DNA from 3 places in the Effusibacillus sp. SKA8 genome. Region 2 is predicted to be linked to each of the others. Evidence: riboswitches for the same ligand, from Rfam matches in the RefSeq annotation. Region 2 holds a riboswitch; each other region holds the start of a gene.
What was found. Region 2 has a riboswitch for cyclic di-GMP ahead of AC4ED1_RS08260 (NAD-dependent epimerase/dehydratase family protein). Riboswitches for the same ligand answer to the same signal wherever they lie in the genome.
Positions count from the first base shown of each region.

Region 1: another riboswitch for cyclic di-GMP. It lies ahead of AC4ED1_RS06745 (MGDG synthase family glycosyltransferase); the one in region 2 lies ahead of AC4ED1_RS08260 (NAD-dependent epimerase/dehydratase family protein).
Region 3: another riboswitch for cyclic di-GMP. It lies ahead of AC4ED1_RS07640 (glycosyltransferase); the one in region 2 lies ahead of AC4ED1_RS08260 (NAD-dependent epimerase/dehydratase family protein).

Region 1 covers NZ_JBZCSF010000006.1:50,231-54,297, reverse strand. The annotation lists gene AC4ED1_RS06760 (sensor histidine kinase) at 1-285, shown strand, start outside; gene AC4ED1_RS06755 (response regulator) at 248-952, shown strand; gene AC4ED1_RS06750 (glycosyltransferase) at 1,009-1,440, shown strand; cyclic di-GMP riboswitch class I at 1,523-1,610, shown strand; gene AC4ED1_RS06745 (MGDG synthase family glycosyltransferase) at 1,849-2,991, shown strand; gene AC4ED1_RS06740 (glycosyltransferase family 4 protein) at 2,906-4,067, shown strand, end outside.
Region 2 covers NZ_JBZCSF010000008.1:35,143-39,209, forward strand. The annotation lists gene AC4ED1_RS08250 (autorepressor SdpR family transcription factor) at 1-227, shown strand, start outside; gene AC4ED1_RS08255 (SdpI family protein) at 208-867, shown strand; cyclic di-GMP riboswitch class II at 1,073-1,156, shown strand; gene AC4ED1_RS08260 (NAD-dependent epimerase/dehydratase family protein) at 1,533-3,707, shown strand; gene AC4ED1_RS08265 (hypothetical protein) at 3,796-4,067, shown strand, end outside.
Region 3 covers NZ_JBZCSF010000007.1:60,690-64,756, reverse strand. The annotation lists gene AC4ED1_RS07650 (FAD-binding oxidoreductase) at 1-1,133, shown strand, start outside; gene AC4ED1_RS07645 ((Fe-S)-binding protein) at 1,130-2,416, shown strand; cyclic di-GMP riboswitch class II at 2,514-2,596, shown strand; gene AC4ED1_RS07640 (glycosyltransferase) at 2,689-4,067, shown strand, end outside.

The DNA.
Region 1 (4,067 bases), on a different contig from region 2:
GCGAAAGCAACCCTTGCCACAGTCAAGTTGGACATGAGCAGTCCCGTGATCACCGTACAAATCGTCGATGACGGAAAAGGGTTTGACGTGAAAGAGAGAGGCAGGAACGAGCAGGGGCATTATGGGTTGTTGGGGATCCGGGAGAGGATCCAACTGCTTGGTGGCCAAGTGAAGTTCCGTTCACGAATCGGGGAGGGGACCAAGGTGATGATCACTCTTCCGATATCTGACAAGGAGGCAAATCAAGTTGAGCCCTCAGAGTCCGATCAAGATCGTCCTTGCTGACGATCACACGCTTTTTCGCCAGGGATTGAGGCGAATTTTCGAACTGGAAGACGATTTTGCGATTATTGGGGAAGCCATGGACGGCAACCAGGCGATTTCGCTTGCCGGCGCTTTGGCCCCGGATGTGATCCTGATGGATATCAACATGCCGGGAAAAAACGGGGTCGAAGCGACAAAATTGATTAAAGAAGCGCACCCGGGGGTCAGAGTGCTCATTCTGTCCATCCATGACGATGAAGCTTACATATTCGAATCGATCCGGGCAGGTGCAAACGGATATTTGCTGAAAGATGTCGAATCCGAAGTTCTCGTGCAAGCGGTGCGGGAAGTGGCGAACGGTACGGCATTCATACATCCGCAAGTGACGACGAAACTGTTGAATGAGTTTAAACGCCTGAGCCACAAGATGGCGGATGGCCAGGTTTTGCACGAGCAGACCGCGGCAACCGTGGAGCGAGATTCCTGGCAGGACCTGCTGACCCAGCGCGAGATGGAAATCCTGCGTTTGATGGCGGAAGGAAAAAGCAACCGCACCATCGGCGAAACGCTGTTCATATCGGAGAAAACCGTCAAAAATCATGTTTCATCCATTCTCGGCAAACTCGGAGTGGACGACCGCACACAGGCGGTGATCACGGCTGCCAGACGCGGTTGGGTAAGGCTCTGAACGAACGCCTGTCGCAAGGCGAGCATATATTGACACCACAAAGGGAGGTGTCAGTTATGCTCGCCCTTTTCGTTTGGGCGTTGGCGACCTATGGCTTTGTCGTCGGGCTGTTGAGGTTGATCCGGTATCTCCGCGCAAGCGTTTCGTCCAACCGCCGCATCACATTGGTGCTGATCGTGTGCGACGGAGAATTTTATATTGAGGGAATCGTCAGAGTCATCGCATATAAAGCGTTCTTGCACAGAAAAGACATGCGAATTGTGGTGGTGGACACCGGTTCCCGGGATGCGACCCAAAAAATTGTCAACCGCATGCAGGAGCGGGACGGCAGAGTCCGACTGATTGAAACGGGCGAAGATTTTGATGCGGAACTGCTTAAAAATATCTGGCAAGAGGCCGGATTGGATAGTTCTTTTGCACTATTTGATCTGCGCGGATGGAAAAATCCGATAAAAATTATCCCCGGGTTGACGAGAGTTGTCGAATAGGCGAAAAATTTCCCGAAAAATAGTCCTACGGCCCTATGTACGATCCAGTCGAATCATGTAAAATAAAAGCAAGGAATGAGTCAATCATCAAGGGCAAACCTGGTCGAAAGACAGGGACGCAAAGCCATGGGTCTAAGGCTGGAAACAGTTAGGACAGCCAGGCTGCTGATTGTTCCGGTGCATTGCTCAATTCCACAAAAGGTTTCCTCATTGACCCTTTTGGAATCCCCCTACCCCCACAAAACCAAGAGGTTCTTCTCCCCGGAAGGGCCTCTTGGTTTTTTCTGCGACGGATCCATTCCCATACACCTTATGTTGTGCATTCTTTATGAGGGTTTCATGAAACCTTTATGAATTCTTAAAACTTTGTTGATACGTTAAAACTGCAAATGAGAAGGAGGTGTGCGCTTGCCGCATATCGTTTTGCTGTCCGAGGCGATCGGAGCGGGCCACGAACGGGCCGCTTCCGCGATTGAAGAGGCGCTTTTGTCCCGGTACTGGGATGTGCGCGTGACCAGGCTCAATTTGCTTGATACCTTCCGGCCGCTGACCGCGAAAGTGACGCGGGCGTTGTATTTGGAGACCTTGGCCCGCCGTCCCCGTTTATGGGGGAAATGGTACGAATGGCAGAGGGAAAAGGAGATGAACGGCATCAGCCGGTCGATTGTGCACGGGATCCTGCAAAAGGATGTGGGAGCTTGGCTGCGGCGGCTGACCCCGGATGCTGTCGTATGCACGCATCCTTTGCCCGCTTGTCTGATCGGAGAGATGAAGCGCAAAGGGCTGCGCGTGCCGCTGTGCACGGTTTTGACCGATTTTGACATGCACGGGTATTGGGCGCATCCCGAGGTCGATCTTTATTGCGTTCCGGTGAATGAGACAGCCAGTGAGCTCCGCAAGCGGCTGCATGGGGATTCGGAGATCCGCGTAACGGGCATCCCCATCTCGCGGGCTTTCGCGTATGAGCTGGCGGAAGCCGTTGCAAACCCGTCGCCAAACAAACGCGTATTGGTTATGGGCGGCGGATTGGGGATCGGTGTTCCGCAAACCGTTCGGCAAATTGTCGAGTCTGGGCACGACAATTTGATCGACTGTGAAATCACTGTCGTTTGCGGTTATAACCAGCCTTTACGGAGAGAGCTGCATTCCCGGTACCACGGCCGGCAAAACCTTAAAGTCTTCGGGTATATCCGCGAGATTCCCCGCTTGATGGCCGTAAGCGACCTGCTGGTGACCAAACCGGGCGGCTTGACGATAGCGGAAGCGCTTGCCATGAAACTTCCGATGGTGTTGTACACACCGATTTACGGGCAGGAGTGGAGAAACGGCCAATTGATGTCGGAGTTGGGAGTCGCTGTCACGGTCCGCACTGCAAGAGAGGCTGCCGATGCGGTGCGCGGTTTGTTGGAAAGCGGTTCTGACAGGGAAAACATGATCAGGCGCATGGAGACGATCAGACGTCCGGATGCCGCCATGGAAGTGGCTGGTGCGGTCATGGAAATCGCTTTGGAAAACCGCAACCGAAACACGGCGCTGCGCATGTTGCGGTAGCGGCAAAAATTCTCGATTCGGAGGTCGATTTTATTTGCGGGTTGCCCTTTTTTCGGATACGTTTCCCCCTCAAATCAACGGGGTGGCGATGACGCTTAGCCGTCTGGTCGGATACTGGGAGAGAAAGAGGATTCCGTACCTTGTCTTCGCGCCGGATGACATGGAAGCAACGGATGATTCGAAGCGCATTCGCCGCGTGCCGAGTGTTCCGTTTCCGCTCTATCCGGAATGCAGAATTCCCTTGTCGCGTTATGCGAAGATCGAAAAACAACTCCTCGAATTTCAACCCGATTTGATTCACCTGGCGACACCGTTCACGCTGGGGGTGATCGGCCACCGCTTCGCCCAGCGCCACGGAGTGCCGGCGGTCTCGTCGTATCACACCAATTTTGACCAATACCTCGACTATTACCGTCTTCCTTTTCTCAAGAAAATGCTCTGGTCTTACGTAACCTGGTTTCACAACCATTGCGAACGCACCTACTGCCCATCGACCGCCACCAAGCAAGTGGTGGAGCAAAACGGAATCCGCAACGCGGAGATCTGGAGCCGCGGCATTGATCCCGCTCAATACAACCCGCAATTTCGCAACCCTCAAATCCGCCAAATCTACGGCATCGGCGAATCCAAACTACTGTTGCTCTACGTCGGGCGCGTTGCGCCGGAGAAAGATATCGACATCCTGCTCGGTAGTTACCTGACACTTCCCCAAGATGTGGCAGAGAGAGTGCATTTGATTGTGGTAGGAGACGGGCCGTTCATGTCGAAAATAAATCCGCATGACAATCCGAATATTACGTGGACAGGTTTTTTACGCGGTCGGGAGTTGTCCGAAATGTACGCCTCCTGTGATCTGTTCGTGTTTCCTTCGAGCACGGAAACGTTCGGCAACGCGGTTTTGGAAGCGATGGCGTCCGGACTTCCGGTGATCGGGGTGGAATCGGGCGGTGTTACGGACATCATTTCACATATGAAAAACGGACTGCTCTGCCATGCCCGTTCCGTGGAATCGTTCCGGGAAGGCATCAGTTTGTTGGTGCGCAACGGGCATTTGCGGCGGCAGATGGCTCATATCG
Region 2 (4,067 bases):
ACATGACGGCGGGGGAGATTGCGGACCATTTTTCGATGACAAAGCCAAGCATCTCGCATCACCTCAATTCTTTAAAGCAAGCAAAATTGGTTCTGGATGAGCGGCGCGGGCAAAACATTGTGTATTCGCTGAACACGACGGTGGTGCAGGAAGTGATCGGATGGTTCCTGGACATTCTGGGAACGGAGAAGAAGGAGGGCGAAAAACATGACGAACCTGAAAAATAAGTGGGGAAAAGCGGATCTGGCGATTGCGATCGTGGCGTTGATGCCGATTGTGGCGGCGGTTTTCTTGTATAACCGGCTGCCCGAAAGCATGGCCGTGCATTTCGGACTTGACGGACAGCCGGATGGCTACCAGAATAAGCTGACGTTTCTGTTGATGTACGGGCTGCTGTTGTTGGGATTGCAGTTTGTTATCAAGGTTGCGCGCTTTATCGATCCGAAACGGGAAAACTACGAAAAATTTGCAGGCGTGTTTGAAACAATCCGCTTTGCGGTTACTATGCTGCTCAGCGCAGGACTTGCTTTCGTATTGGCGTACAATTTGGGCTATCCAATCAAGATGCAGATGTTTGCATTGTTGGGCATCGGGGTGCTGTACCTGATCCTGGGTAATTATTTCGGCCGGATTCGTTTCAATTATTTTATGGGAATTCGAACTCCGTGGACGTTGGCGGATGAAGAAGTGTGGAGACGCACGCACCGGATGGCGGGGCCGGTCTGGATGGCAACAGGCCTGGTTGCGATCGTCTGCGCGTTTTTGCCGGGAGTGGCGGCTGCGTGGCTGTTTGGAATCGCCCTTGCGCTTTCGCTCGTGTCGCCTTTCGTATATTCATTCGCGGTATATCGGAGGATGAGGCGATAAGAATTCAGACTAAACTCTTTTTTCACTGTTAATCGTAAGGGGAAAATACCAAATATGAATGATTTGTGAATTGTTCGGGATAGGTCAAATCAGATAGGTCAAATCAATATTGACTTGAAACACTTCTGAATGTAAAATTATAACAAAAAAGATTGATTGTATAAATGGTTGTATAACCGAAGCGCTGAAGCGTTCCATTTGCATAATCTAATCTGGAAGCGATGAAAAACTGTCTGGAATTGGGCGCTTGGACAGTTGGGAGTGAGTAGCGCAACCGACCAATATCTTTGGATATTGGTCGGTTTTTGTCTTGGAAGAACATCCAGGCAAGGGGGAGGCGTCATATTGAAACTTTTACGGGGAAACAAGGAGTTGAATGAAGTTCAACCGATTGGGAACCCGACATCGAAACTACCGACCAGATGAAAAAATTGCGTTTTTTGCAATTGTTTAGTCGCTATGCACCATCGAGGAAATTGATCTGTCATTTATCGACAGTCGCCTATGAAGAAGAGAACAATTATGGGCACATTGATAGCGTTGCATGAATTTTGACGGACTATTTCAGCAATTCTTCCTTGCCTAGAAGAAACAAAAAAACCTTTACAAAAGTACAGGTAGATCCTATCCAATTTTGTTGTTTCCGGCGGTCTGGAGGTATACAAATGAACATACTGGTTACGGGCGGATATGGCTTTATCGGTTCCGCGGTAGTGGAACGGTTTTACAAAGAAGGCCATCAGGTTTACGTTATCGACAATCTCTCTTCGGGGAGAAGGGGAAATGTAACGGTTCCGCACAAATCATACCGGTATAACGTGAAAGACCCTGCTTGCGAGGAAGTGTTCCGCAGTGTCGGTTTCGACGTCGTCGTTCATCTGGCCGCTCAAACCGACGTTGTCACGTCCATGGAACGTCCTCGCGCAGACACGGAAACGAACATACTTGGTCTGGTCAACATGCTGTACTGCGCAAGGTTGAACGGTGTAAAGAAGTTTGTCTTTGCCTCCTCTGCAGCGGTATACGGGGAGCCGGGGCGAATCCCGGTAACAGAGGAAGATCCGTGCAACCCGTTGTCGCCATACGGTATCAACAAGTGGCTGGGCGAGTTGTACTGCGAAAAATGGCGCGAGATTTATCACCTCGACACCCTTTGCCTGCGGTTTGCAAACGTGTATGGACCGCGGCAACGCCAGACCGGGGAAGGTGGGGTCATCTCCGTTTTTCTGAACCAAGTTCGCGAAGGAAAACCGCTGACAGTCTACGGAGATGGAACGCAGACACGTGATTTTATCTACGTTGATGATGTCGCCGATGCTATCTACCGGGGCGCGACAAGCGACGCCACCGGGATCTATAATGTTTCGACGGGCAGGGAAACCAGCGTAAACGACTTGATTGAGGCGATTCGCACGTTTTCGCCGGTGGAAGGCATCACGTATCTGGAGCGCCGGCCGGGAGAAATTGTCCGCTCATGCTTGGACAACAGCCGGCTGAAACAGGATTTCGACTGGGTGCCCCTTTACTCGCTTCAGGAAGGACTGTTCTACACCTTCCAATGGCTTTCGCAGCAGGAAGTGGCCGCAACCCGGGAAGAGGTTCGTGCCGTTTCGCGGAAGCCCCGATGGATGACCATCGTTCGCCCGTATGTAGAAAATGCGCTCGCCTTTGCCGTTGTGTTTGCCCTGTCCCGGCACGATACCGGTTTTGTTCACCAAACTGCATTTGACCTCCCCCTGTTCTACATTCTGTTGATGGGGGTAATCTACGGCACACGCCAGTCGTTTTTGGCGTCGCTGGCGGTTATCGTCATGTATGTGACGGACAGTCTGGCGGACGGTCGGGACTGGGCGTCGTTGTTGTACGATCCGGAGTTTTTGTTCATATCGCCCTTATATCTGTTTTTCGGTTTTTCCGTAGGTTCTGTCATGGACAAGAAGAAACGGGAATTGACCCAGGCGCAAAACGATTTAATGCTGGAAAAACAGCGTTACAAGCTGCTGATGGACGTGTACAGAGACACCCGAAGCGCCAAGGAAGCGCTGCAGCGGCAGGTGCTGGCAAACAGGGACAGCCTGGGGCGCATTCAGTCGATCGTGGCCGAACTGGAGAGCCTGGAGCCGGAACAGGTACTCGGCGCCGCTATCAAAGTGCTGGAGGACTTGATGGAGACGAAGAAGATCGCCATTTACGCCATCTCACGCACAGGTTATTTGCGCTTGCTGCTCCGTTCGAACGATTCTGACTCGCACTTCCCGCGTTCGCTACGGTTGAGCGACGTTCCGGAGTTGGCGGATGTGGTTCGCACCCACCGGCTTTTTGTGAACAAAGCGCTCGTACCTGGTCTGCCGATGCTGGCAGCTCCCGTAGTACACGAGGGAGAAACGGTCGCCCTCGTCTGTCTGCAGGATCAGGCCTTTGAACGCTTCACTCTTTATCAAGAAAATCTGTTCAAAATCGCGGTCGACTTGATTTCGCGTTCGCTGTCCCGCACGTTCACCTATACCGCCGTCACGCGGGCCGAGCGGTACGTTGGAGATACTCCGATTCTGAAAGAAGGAGCGTTTCTGGAAGTGTTGCGCAGCAAACAGTCGATCAAAGAGCATGATTACGCCGACTACAGCTTATTGTCCGTTGAAGCGGCGGGCCAAGATCCCAAAGATGTCGCCGAACGGATTTCCCAACTGCTGCGCGACACAGATTACATCGGGCTATGGCAGGGACGGCTGGTTCTGCTCTTGACCAACACCGGGCTGAGGGAAGCACAAACAGTGGTGATGAGGCTACGACAACACGGAATTGTCACAAAACTGATGCGTGAGGAATGTAAGTATGCTTGAGTGGTGCTTATTGGTCTACTATTTCTTGACGTTCGCTTACGCGGTCTTCACTTTCCGGAATCGCAACCGAGGAAATTGCCGCGCCACTATGGCAATACTGATCCCGTTTGCCGGCCTTCCGCTTGCATTCATCGCGGATCAGGCGGCTTCCCGCCCGATTCTAAGCGACTCCCAGCGGTTCGAGGAAGTGATCGGTCTGCCGGAGGTGACGGACGATCCGCCGCGGAAGGTGGATGTGGAAAAAGAAGCGGTGATCGTGCCCATCGAAGAGGCACTGATTCTCGCTGATCACAGCACCCGCCGACGCATCGTGCTTGACGCGCTCAAACAAGAATCGCTTGACCTCGTTCCCTATCTCAT
Region 3 (4,067 bases), on a different contig from region 2:
TGAACAGGCTCCTGGCGATTGACCGCGACAATCTGATCGCCATCGTGGAACCGGGGGTGATTACGGCGGATTTGCACAAAAAGGCGGAGGAAGCGGGACTTTTCTATCCGCCGGATCCGAGCAGTTCAAACGTTTCGACGATTGGCGGCAATCTGGCGGAAAACGCGGGAGGACCACACGGATTGAAATACGGTGTGACCAAGCATTATGTAATCGGTTTGGAAGTTGTCACCCCGCAAGGGGAGATCATCCGGACCGGAGGAATGACGGTCAAAAACGTGACGGGCTACGATCTGACGCCGTTGATTCTTGGATCGGAAGGGACGCTCGGGGTGATCACGAAAGCGATTTTGCGTTTAATCCCCAAACCGCCTGCCCGGAAAGCGCTGATGGCCGTCTTTGACGACCTGATCGATGCGGGAAGGGCGATCAGCGGCGTGCTGACAAACGGGGTTCTGCCCGCCAAGATGGAGATCATGGACAACGCTTCCATCCGGGCGGTCGAGAATTATAAACCGTGCGGTTTGCCGGTTGACGCCGATGCGATCATTCTGATCGAAGCGGACGGGCATCCGGTTGCCGTGGAAGAGGAAATCCGGAAAACGGCTGCGATTTGCAGGGAATTCGGCGCAAGAGACGTGAGAATCGCCAACAACGAATCGGAAAGGGAGGAATTGTGGAAGGCGAGAAAACTCGTGTCTCCCGCGATCACCCGCATTAAACCGACAAAAATCTCGGAAGACGCGACGGTCCCCCGCGCCAAAATTCCGGAGATGTTTGAACGCCTGCGGGCCATCCGGGACAAATACAACATTTGCCTGGTCGTCTTCGGACATGCGGGGGACGGCAATCTGCACCCGAACATCATGGCGGATGCAAGAGACAAGGATGAGATGCGGCGGGTGGAGGAAGCGGTCGGGGAAATATTCCAAGCGGCTGTCGAACTGGGGGGAACACTGTCGGGGGAACACGGCATCGGAACGATGAAGGCGCCTTATATGGAAATGGAACTTGGCCCCGTCGGCCTCGACATGATGAGGCGGATCAAGCGGGCGTGGGATCCGGACAACATTTTGAACCCTTATAAAATCTTTCCCCGGCCGGGCCAGACGCGGGTGGTGCTGACCGAATGAACGAGTTGCAACAACTGCTGCAATACGACGAGACATTTCGTTGCGTTCAGTGCGGATACTGCCTCCCCGCCTGTCCAACCTATCGGGTTCTGGAAAAGGAGTCGGCGTCCCCCCGCGGACGGATTGCTTTGGTCAAAGCGGCTGCGGAAGGAAAGATTGGGGTCGCGGAACATCTGGCCCGGCCGATCGATTTGTGTCTGGGCTGCCGGGCATGCGAAACGGTCTGCCCGAGCGGGGTGAAGTACGGGACCATTCTGGAAGGGGCGAAACAGGCGATCCGTGCCGAAAAACAATGGAGCCCTTTGGTCAAGGGATTCAGGCGGTTTGTGTTTCAGAGATTGTTCCCGTATCCGGGACGTTTAAAAGCGGTTGGCGGACTGATCTGGCTGTATCAAAAATCGGGATTGCGGAAGGCGGCCCGCGCTTTGCGGATCACGCGGAAATTGCCGTTTCATCTGGGCGAGTTTGAGCGGGCTTTGCCCGATGTCCCGCCGCCCGTTTCCTATCTGGGGAAAAGGCCGCTTTTGCAGCCGGCGGGACGCCCGAAAGCGAAAGTGGCCTTTTTTGCCGGTTGTGTGATGGATTCCCTGTTTTTCGACACCAACCGAAAAAGTATCGAACTGCTGGCTGCCGCCGGTTGCCAGATCGTCATTCCAAAAATGCAAACCTGTTGCGGCGCGTTGCATGCGCATGCGGGAGAGGTGGAACTGGCGAAAGAATTGGTAAAACGGAACATCGAAGCGTTTGCAGCGAGCGGAGCGGATTGGTATGTAAACAATGCGGGCGGTTGCGGGGCGATGTTGGCGGAATACGGTCATTTGCTGGCCGACGATCCGGAATGGGCGGAACGCGCGAAACGGTTTGCCCGGAAGAGCCGGGATATCAGCGTGATCTTGGCGGACCTGGGCCCCCTTCCGTTTCGCAAGGAGCTGCCGTACCTGATTACGTATCAGGATTCCTGCCATCTTCGCAATGTGCAAAAAGTGTCCGCCCAGCCGCGGGAACTCTTGCGCTCCATTCCGGGGGTCCGGTATGTGGAGTTGCCTGTGGCGGACGAATGCTGCGGTTCCGCCGGCATCTACAGTCTGGTCGAATACGATGCTTCCATGAAAGTGCTGGACCGGAAAATGGAGTTTGTCAAAGCCTCCGATGCCGCGATTGTGGTTACTTCCAATCCGGGATGTCTGCTGCAGATGCGCATGGGCATTCAGCGGGCGGGACTGGAGAACCGGATGAAAGCGGTGCATCTCATTGAACTGCTGCACGAAGCTTGCGGGCTGTGACCGAATCCTGAGAAGCCGATTGGCGCTGAGAAGTTGACAAATGAGAAGTTGACAAAAATGTTTTGCCCGCATAATAATTTAAGTGAAACCTGAACAATGACTAATTGGAAGCGATGAAAACTGTCCGGAATTGGGCGCTTGGACAGTTGGGAGCGAGTAGCGCAACCGGCCAATATCTCTTATGGATATTGGTCGTTTTTTGTCTTGCGGAACATCAAATTTTATTATAAATGGCCGCGAAATGCTGGCGAAGGCAATCAGGAGTTAAGGGTATGCTCTCTCACGTAATTTATTTTTTTGACAACTACGGTCATTTTTATCTGGTCATTCAACTCACGATTGTTTTTCTCTTGTATGTCTTGACTCGTTTGAAGGTCATCAGCTGCCATGCATTGATGTCTTATACGGCCCTGTTGGAAACCCTATACATGGTATGGCGTGTTTTGTTTACTCTTGTGTTTGATGGGCTTATCAACCTGTTTTTTTCCTTGTTGCTTTTCTTTTGGGAATTTGTGGGCTACTTTCAACAGTTGATTTTTTACATCACCATGTGGAATCCTCTCAATCGGAAGACTCCTGAATTAGACGGATATACTCCGACCGTGGATATATTTGTCCCTACATATAACGAATCGATCGACATTCTAAAAAGAACGCTTGTTGCTTGCACCTATATGGATTACCCCAAAGAGAAACTCAAAATTTATGTACTTGATGATGGGGGTCGTAAAGAAGTCAAACAGCTTGCGTCGGATCTTGGGATTATCTATATCGCTCGTCCTGAACACAAACACGCAAAAGCAGGAAATCTAAACTACGCTCTAGCCCAATCTTCCGGTGAATTGGTTGCGACAATTGATGCTGATATGGTTCCGAAATCCAATTTCTTGCAGGAAACGGTCGGTTTTTTTCGTAAGAGGAAAATGGGTTTTGTTCAGGCTCCACAAGCATTTTTTAATCCGGACCCTTTCCAGCACAATTTGTCATCTTCCGGGCAAATCCCCAACGAACAGGATTTTTTCATGCTTGAAATGCAAGCGGGCAAAGATCGTTTTAATGCAACTATGTATGTGGGCAGCAACACTGTTTTTTCCCGTCAGGCGCTAGAATCCATTGGGGGATTTGCTACCGGGTGCATCACGGAAGATGTCGCTACGGGCATGTTACTGCAAGCCAAAGGATATCGTTCTGCTTTTGTAAAAAAAGTGTTGGCAAAAGGTCTATCTGCTGAAAGTTTTTCCGAACTTTTACATCAAAGAGACCGCTGGTGCAGGGGAAACATTCAAGCCGCCAAACTGTGGAATCCTTTGACCATTCCGGGTTTAAGCATCATGCAACGCCTGTTGTATTTTTCCGGGATTCTCTACTGGTATTTTGGCGTTCAAAAACTTGTCTATATTCTGGCTCCTATTTTATACCTTGTCTTTCACATCCAATCCCTTCAGGCAAGTATGCATATGTTGCTCATCATTTGGTTGCCTAAACTGATCGCTAGTGCTCTAACTTTTCGAATTCTGTCGGCTGGCCGAAGAAACATCTATTGGAGCCATGTGTATGAAACCGCAATGGCGCCCAAATTGTCAATTTCAGCAATGAAAGAGACCCTTGGGTTAAAGTCCTCTAAGAAATTTCGTGTCACAAATAAGGGGGT